DNA from 2 places in the Streptomyces sp. NPDC005393 genome. Region 2 is predicted to be linked to the other one. Evidence: riboswitches for the same ligand, from Rfam matches in the RefSeq annotation. Region 2 holds a riboswitch; the other holds the start of a gene.
The links. Region 2 has a riboswitch for cyclic di-AMP ahead of ABZS71_RS07280 (M23 family metallopeptidase). Riboswitches for the same ligand answer to the same signal wherever they lie in the genome.

Region 1: linked by a shared signal. The riboswitch ahead of ABZS71_RS17570 (transglycosylase family protein) and the one ahead of ABZS71_RS07280 (M23 family metallopeptidase) in region 2 are both predicted to bind cyclic di-AMP.

What each region holds. Positions count from the first base shown of each region.
Region 1 covers NZ_JBEXFG010000018.1:91,668-95,873, reverse strand. The annotation lists gene ABZS71_RS17580 (cytochrome P450) at 1-692, shown strand, start outside; gene ABZS71_RS17575 (transglycosylase family protein) at 839-1,795, shown strand; cyclic di-AMP (ydaO/yuaA leader) riboswitch at 2,050-2,217, shown strand; gene ABZS71_RS17570 (transglycosylase family protein) at 2,225-2,944, shown strand; gene eno (phosphopyruvate hydratase) at 3,187-4,206, shown strand, end outside.
Region 2 covers NZ_JBEXFG010000005.1:11,653-15,858, reverse strand. The annotation lists gene ABZS71_RS07295 (DUF6227 family protein) at 1-29, shown strand, start outside; gene ABZS71_RS07290 (PP2C family protein-serine/threonine phosphatase) at 374-1,690, shown strand; gene ABZS71_RS07285 (hypothetical protein) at 1,845-2,015, opposite strand; cyclic di-AMP (ydaO/yuaA leader) riboswitch at 2,008-2,144, shown strand; gene ABZS71_RS07280 (M23 family metallopeptidase) at 2,156-3,337, shown strand; gene ABZS71_RS07275 (aldo/keto reductase) at 3,445-4,206, shown strand, end outside.

The DNA of each region.
Region 1 (4,206 bases), on a different contig from region 2:
GGATCCGCGCGTATCTCGCCGAGCTGATCCACCGGAAGCGGCTGGCCTTCGCGGCACCAGGAGAAGAAGGGGACGAGGAGGATCTGATCTCCGGGCTGATTCGCGCCAGCGACCACGGTGAGCACCTCACCGAGAACGAGGCGGCGGCCATGGCCTTCATCCTCTTGTTCGCCGGCTTCGAGACCACCGTCAATCTGATCGGCAACGGGGTGTACGCGCTGTTGCGCCATCCGGAGCAGCGTGCCCTGCTCCAGCGGGCCCTGGAGGAAGGGGACGAGGAGGTGCTCGCGGCCGGGGTCGAGGAGCTGCTGCGGTATGACGGGCCGGTGGAGATCGCCACCTGGCGGTTCGCCATCGAGCCGGTCACGATCGGCGGACAGCGCATCGCGGAGGGGGAGCCGGTACTGGTGGTGCTCGCCGCCGCCGACCGCGACCCCGAGCGGTTCGACGCGCCCGAGGTCCTCGATCTCACCCGTACGGACAATCAGCATCTCGGGTACGGCCACGGCATTCATTACTGTCTGGGCGCACCGCTCGCCCGACTGGAGGCGCAGACCGCGATCGGCACCCTGCTGAGGCGGCTGCCCGATCTGCGGCTTGCGGTGGATTCGCGGGATCTGCGCTGGCGCGGTGGACTCATCATGCGCGGGCTGCGCACCCTTCCGGTGACCTGGAATTCCCCGGACGGGTGAATCGGTCAAGCCCCTTGTGAGGCGACATAAGTGACGAACGCTCAACTGCGTGACCTGGGCGTGACCTGGGATACATCGGGTTGTGATGATCGCGTGACCTCGCTATGTTCAACCGACAATCGAAGGTCACACGAGAGGCCCATCGCATGCGTTCCGGGAATGGTCGGCACCGCCGCCCTCGTCAGGCTCCGGCCATCGTCGTCGCGGCGGGGGTCGCGGGGGCGAGCATCGCCATACCGCTGTTCGGGGCGGGCGGCGCCCAAGCCGCCCAGACCGCCACATGGGACCGCGTCGCCGAATGCGAGAGCGGCGGCATGTGGAGCGCCAACGACGGCAACGGCTTCTACGGCGGGCTCCAGCTGACGCTGGACATGTGGAAGAGCTACGGCGGTACGAGCTACGCCCCGCGCCCCGATCTGGCCAGCCGCTCCCAGCAGATAGCCGTCGCCGAGTCGATCCTCGGTGACCGCGGTCCGGACGCCTGGCCGAGCTGTGCGCTGAACGCCGGGCTCACCGACGGCAGCGGCGCCCCGGATGTGGACCCCGGCTCCACGGCCACCCCGGCCCAGCCGGGCTCGGCTCAGCGTGGCGACACGGAGGAGGACCCGGGGCTGGACGACTCCCCGTCACCCGAGGCGTCGGATGACTCCGGCTCATCCGGTACGCCCCGGACGCCGGATGTGTCCGAGAGCACGGAGAAGCCGGCGGCGCCCCAAACCTCCCAGGCTCCCGACGGGCTGGACGACTCCACGTCCTCGGCGGACCCCTCTTCCCCGGATGCGCCGGACTCGTCCGCCGACCCCGCGCCCACCGGCCGCCACCGTGGCGAAGAAGGTACGGGGGAGCGCGCGAGCGACGGTTCGACGGCGGATTCACGGTCCTCCGGGCGGCATGCCTCGCGCGGCGACGCGGATCGCGCCCAGAGCTCTACGGGTGACGGCTACACCGTCCGACCGGGTGACAATCTGTCAGCGATTGCCGAGCGGGGCGAGTTGGCCGACGGATGGCATGGGCTCTATCAAACCAACGAGGACCTCATCGGGTCCGACCCGGATCTCATTCTCCCTGGTCAGCGCCTTGACCTGACCATCAAGGAGCGGTAGTTCGGGGGGAATTGCCCGGTCTGGAACCGGTGAGATATACCTCTCGTCACATCGTCCAGGGTATGCCCCCTGTCCGATCCCTCCACACCCGGTCCTACCTGCGTAGATGTGGGCCGAGTGAGATCAGAAACACCATCCTGCGACGAGATGAAGGTGTTTGAACCTTCTCGGGAGGTGTGTTTAACGTCTTTCCGCTCGCTACCGCGGGCACCGTCGATCGTCACGCCGAATCCTGCCGGCGGTCGGCTGGAACCGACGCGTCAGCGCCGAAGGCAGGAGCGGGGGACCCAAGGTAGGTGCCGAAAGGCCTGTGGAAGCGGGCTCGTCGGCTAGGGGTGAAGCCGGGTGCGGTCTCCGCATCCGGCCGGGCAACTCACGCCCGAACCCGACAGCTCACCTCGTAGGCGTCGGTGAGGAAACGAACCAACGATGCTCAAGTGCAACGGCAAGCACCGCCGCCCGTCGAAGGTCACCCGGATCGCCGCGCTCACCGGTCTGGCCGGCGCGGCCGTGGCCGCGCCGCTCATCGGCGCCACCTCCGCCTCCGCCGCCACCTCCGCCCAGTGGGACCAGGTCGCGCAGTGCGAGGCCGGCGGCAACTGGTCGATCAACACCGGTAACGGCTACTACGGCGGACTGCAGTTCTCGAGCTCCACCTGGGGCGCCTACGGCGGTACCGCGTTCGCCCCCACCGCGGACAAGGCCAGCAAGGACCAGCAGATCCAGGTCGCCGAGAAGGTTCTCGCCAGCCAGGGCAAGGGCGCCTGGCCGGTCTGCGGCACGGGCCTGACCACCGGTGGCACCCCCTCGTCCTCCTCCGCGGGCTCCTCCTCGGGCTCGCAGGCGCAGTCCGACGCCTCCTCCCAGTCCTCCCAGTCCTCCCAGTCCTCGCAGTCGGCCCCGGCGGCCCAGCCCGACCAGCCGAAGGCCGAGACCCACGCCGAGCCCGAGCACGCCGGGCGCTCGCAGGCCCGCGGTCCCGTCAAGAAGGGCGACGGCGAGTACGAGGTCGAGTCCGGCGACACCCTTGGCAAGATCGCCCAGGAGCACCGCGTCAAGGGCGGCTGGAAGAAGCTCTTCAGGCTCAACGAGGACATCGTCGAGCAGGCCGACCTGATCTACCCGGGCCAGCAGCTCCACCTCAGCTGAGCCATCCCGGCTGAGCTTCCGCTCGAGCCGGCCCCCTGGGAATCGAGCCCCGGCCGGGCGCGCCGCCCCCTCGGTGTGCCCCGCCGGGGCTTATCAGTTCCCGCAGAAATATGGATATTCAAGCTCAAATCTGGGTATTTGTGCCACGTCCTGTCTCGCGGGGCGGGCTGACGGGGGGGGTGCAGCCCTCCCGGCCCGTTAGGCTCGTGCTGCTAGCGCAGACACATACGAAGGAGAACCTCGTGCCGTCCATCGACGTCGTCGTAGCTCGCGAGATCCTCGACTCGCGAGGCAACCCCACGGTCGAGGTCGAGGTTGGCCTCGACGACGGCAGCACCGGCCGTGCCGCCGTTCCGTCCGGTGCCTCCACCGGCGCCTTCGAGGCCCTCGAACTCCGTGACGGCGACAAGAACCGCTACAACGGCAAGGGCGTGGAGAAGGCTGTCCTCGCCGTCATCGAGCAGATCGGCCCCGAGTTGGTCGGCTATGACGCCACCGAGCAGCGCCTGATCGACCAGGCGATGTTCGACCTGGACGCCACCCCGGACAAGTCCTCGCTCGGAGCCAACGCCATCCTCGGCGTCTCCCTCGCCGTCGCGCACGCCGCCTCCGAGGCGTCCGACCTCCCGCTCTTCCGTTACCTCGGCGGCCCGAACGCCCACCTGCTGCCGGTCCCGATGATGAACATCCTCAACGGCGGCTCGCACGCCGACTCCAATGTGGACATCCAGGAGTTCATGATCGCTCCGGTCGGCGCGGAGTCCTTCTCCGAGGCCCTGCGCTGGGGCGCCGAGGTCTACCACACCCTGAAGTCCGTGCTGAAGGAGCGGGGCCTGTCCACCGGCCTCGGCGACGAGGGCGGCTTCGCGCCGAACCTCGGCTCCAACCGGGAGGCCCTCGACCTGATCCTCGAGGCCATCAAGAAGGCCGGCTACCAGCCGGGCCAGGACATCGCACTGGCGCTCGACGTCGCCGCCTCCGAGTTCTACAAGGACGGCTCGTACGAGTTCGAGGGCAAGTCCCGCACCGCCGCCGAGATGACCGCGTACTACGCCGAGCTGGTCGCGGCCTACCCGCTGGTCTCCATCGAGGACCCGCTGGACGAGGAGGACTGGGACGGCTGGAAGGCCATCACCGAGCAGCTCGGTGACAAGGTCCAGCTCGTCGGCGACGACCTCTTCGTCACCAACCCGGAGCGGCTGGCCCGCGGTATCGAGAACGACACGGCGAACGCGCTGCTGGTCAAGGTCAACCAGATCGGC
Region 2 (4,206 bases):
ACGCCCGCGCGCTCGGCGTCGACCTCTGATCCCGTCCGCGTGCCGGACGCGCCCACGCGGACGCGCCCGTCCGCTGGACGCACCGACCCGCTGACGTACTCGCGCCCACGTACTCGCGCCCACGTACTCGCGCTGACGTACTCGCGCTGACGTACTCGCGCTGACGTACTCGCGCTGACGTACTCGCGCTGACGTACTCGCGCTGACGCCCCCGCGCCGACGCCCCCGCGCCGACGCCCCCGCGCCGACGCACCCACATGGCCGACACCGATTCGCCTGGCGGCCCGTCAGCCGGAAGCCTGGGGACGGCGGTGGACGCGACGGCCGGGCGCTCGGTGCGCGGACCAGGGATCAGGGAAAGCGAGACAAGCCGGTGCGGGTGCGAGGGATCAGGGCTCGTACGGGCGCCCGTGCGGAGCGGCGTACGGCCTGGGCCCGGCTGGCCGACACCCGTAGCCGGCCCCGCGCCCGGCTCCATATGCTCGTCGACACCAGCGCGCCCAGCGGAGGGACCGCCGGGCCCGGCGCGGCGGAGGAGGCGCCCAAGGGCCCGTCAGGCCATCGGCTGGCCCAGCTGATTCCCGGCCTGCTCCTCCTGGGCGGGATCCTCTTCGACCTGGCCGCCCCGCCCGGCTACACAGCTTCCCCCTTCTTCGCCGCCGCCCCGCTGGTCGCCGCCGCGCTCTCCCCGCTGCGGCCGACCGCCGTCACGGGGGTCCTCGCCGTCGCCGCCGCGTGTCTGCTGGCCGAGCTGCACGGCGTACCCGACCCGACCCAGGCGGCGACCGAGATCATCACGGTGGCGACCGTCACCCTGCTGGCGTTCGTCATCAACCGCGTCGTACGCCGCAGCGACCGGCGGCTCGCCTCGGCGCGCGGGGTCGCGGAGGCGGCCCAGCGCGCCGTACTGCCCGTGCCGCCCGCCCGCCTCGCCGGTCTGGATATCGCGGCGCGCTATGTGGCGGCGGAGAAGTTCGCCGCGATCGGCGGTGACCTGTACGCGGTCCAGGACACCCCGCACGGCATCCGGCTGGTCGTCGGGGACGTACGCGGCAAGGGGCTGCAGGCCGTGGAGATCGTCGCGATCCTCATCGGCGCCTTCCGGGAGGCGGCGGAGCAGGAGGCGACGTTGGAGGGGCTGGCGGGCCGGCTGGAGCGGGCGTTGCAGCGCGAGGGCGCACGCCGGGCCGATCTGGAGGTCTCCGAGGGGTTCACGACGGCCGTACTGGCGGAGATCCCGCGCGGCGAGTCGACCCTGCGCGTGATCACCCGCGGCCATCCGGCGCCACTGCTGCTGCGGGGGGACGGCAAGGTGCGCGCTCTGGAGCCGGAGGCGTCCGCGCTGCCGCTGGGGATGGGGGAACTGGGCGGCTGGCCCGACCGGGTGACGGAGCTGCGGTTCGCGGAGGGCGAGACGCTGCTGCTGTTCACGGACGGGGTGACGGAGGCCCGCGACCGGCAGGGCAAGTTCTACGACCCGAAGGAGCGGCTGCGCGGCCATACCTTCTCGGGGCCGGGGGAGCTGCTGGACGTGCTGGTGGCCGATGTCGAGCGGCATACGGGCGGCGGGACCTCGGACGACATGGCGCTGCTGGCGGTCCGCCGCGCGCCGGGGCGGACGAAGCGGACGAACGGGAACGGGAACGGGAACGGGAACGGGCGGGCGCACGAGGGCGACCACCGTCCGTAGTCGACTGGGATCGCTCCGCATAACAATTGATGCACGATCAGCGGATCAAGGTTTTTGCCAACCCTTTCCCGGGGTGTCGACTCGCCCCTATATGCCCCCTCTTGGTTCCTAAGTTCACGCCAAAGCTGCGCGGATTCTTCATAAGAGCTTGGAATCACATGGCGCCAGCTATTAACGTTCGATAACGCAGCGCGGTCGTCACAACCGTCGCCAGGGCGGCACCGTGCGCCGTCGCCGAATCCCATACGCACTGCGGCAGCACCAGCAGCACCAGCAGCACCAGCAGCACCAGCAGCACCAGCAGCACCAGCACCAGCAGCGGCACAGCACCACAGCAGCACCAAGGGAACCGGGGAACCACCACCTTGGGGTGAATCGGGTCGAACCTGACCCGTAGGAGACCTTCCTGCTCCGAACCCGTCAGCTAACCCGGTAGGCGAGTGGGAAGGAAAGGAGTGCGCCCCAGTGGCGTCCAACAGGTCTGCCCTAAACGAGGCTCCGTACCGCTCCTCCGGAGGCGGTCTCGGGACCGCCACCGCCTACGGCCCCGGCTTTGACGCCGGCGCCGGGATGGGCGCTGGGGACGGCCGCTTCGTCGCCGAGGGGATCGCCGGCCGGAACGCCGATGGGGGCGCGTCCGACGGCTCGGATCCCGGGTTCGACACCGAGCCCTGGGAGGAGTGGAACCCCACCGAGGACTCCATCGCTCCCCTGCGCGGCCGACACCGCGTCGGCAAGCAGCGGGGCGGGACCATGGCGCGCAGCAGCGCCGTCCTCGGAGTCGGCGTCATCGCGGCGGTCGGCGCCGGCGGTATGGCGAGCGCCAAGGACCGTCCGGCGGCACCCATCTCCATGCCGGATCTCGCGCACGTCGCCGACCAGGTCCAGGACCGGCTCCCGGCCGCCAAGGATCTGCCCGGCATCGGCTCATGGGTCTCGGACGACGACGGCTCCTCGACGCCCGGCACAGCCCCCCTCTCCCAGGTCGGACTGACCGCCGAGGACGAGAAGAGCGGCACCACCGACGCCGGCGAGGCGCTGCGCGCCCGCATCCTGCAGCAGGCCGAGAACCAGCAGAACGCCGCCGACGAGGACCAGCGCGTCGCCGCGGCCAAGGCCGCCGCCAACAAGGCCGCCGACGCCGCGGCGCAGCGCAAGGCCGAGGCCGCCGCGGCGAAGAAGGCCGCCGAGCAGAAGGCGAAGGAGGTCGCCGCGAAGAAGGCCGAGGCCGAGCGCCGTGCCAAAGTCGCCGCCGCCTACACCCTCCCCGTCGCCTCGTACACCCTGACCGCCGGCTTCGGCCAGGCCGGCGACCTGTGGTCCGCCGACCACACCGGCCAGGACTTCGCCGCCCCGACCGGCACCCCGGTCAAGGCGGTGCACGGTGGCACCATCACGCAGGCGGGCTGGGCCGGTTCGTACGGCTACCGCATCGTGCTCACCCTCGACGACGGCACCGAGCTCTGGTTCTGCCACCTGTCGTCCATGGTCGTCACCTCGGGCAAGGTGACGACGGGCGAGGTCATCGGCCGCGTCGGCGCCACCGGCAATGTGACCGGCCCGCACCTCCACCTCGAGGTCCGGCCCGGCGGCGGCTCGCCGATCGACCCGATGCCCTGGCTGCGCGACCACGGGCAGAACCCCTGATACTCCGGCGGCCCTGGCGCTCTCTCCCCCCTTGACGCCAGGGCCGCCGGTTCCGTATCGGCGCCGGTTCCGGAACAACATCGTTGGCGCGGACGTTGACACCATGCATGGCTGACAACAAGCAGAAGATCGGTGATCTGCCCGTCTTCCCGCTCTCCCTCGGCGGCAATGTCTTCGGCTGGACGGCCGACGAAGCCGAGTCCTTCAAGGTGCTCGACGCCTACGCGGCGGCGGGCGGCAACTTCATCGACACCGCCGACGTCTACTCGGCGTGGGCCCCCGGCAATCAGGGCGGCGAGTCCGAGACCATCCTGGGCAACTGGTTCGCCTCCCGCGGCAACCGCGCCGATATCGTCCTCGCCACCAAGGTGGGCGGCGGCTCCCCGGAGCGCCGCGGTCTGATCTCCTCCGCCATCAGGTCGGGCGTCGAGGAATCCCTGCAGCGGCTCCGCACCGACTACATCGACCTCTACTACACCCACTACGACGATCCGTCGGTGCCGGTGGAGGAGATCGCCACCACCCTGGACGAGCTGGTCCGGGAGGGCAAGGTGCGCGAGATCGCCGCCTCCAACATCAGCGCCGAGCGCCTCGAATCCCTCCTGGACTTCTCCACCAAGGAAAACCTCGCCCGCTACGTCGCCCTCCAGCCCCACTACAACCTGGTCTCGCGCGACACCTTCGAGGGCGAGACGGCCGACGTCGTCACCCGTCACGGCCTGGCGACGCTCCCGTACTACTCCCTCGCGTCCGGCTTCCTCACCGGCAAATACCGCCCGGGCACCACGGTCGACAGCCCCCGCTCGACGGGCGCCGCCCAGCACCTCGAATCCGAGCGCGGCCAAAAGGTCCTCGCCGCCCTCGACGAC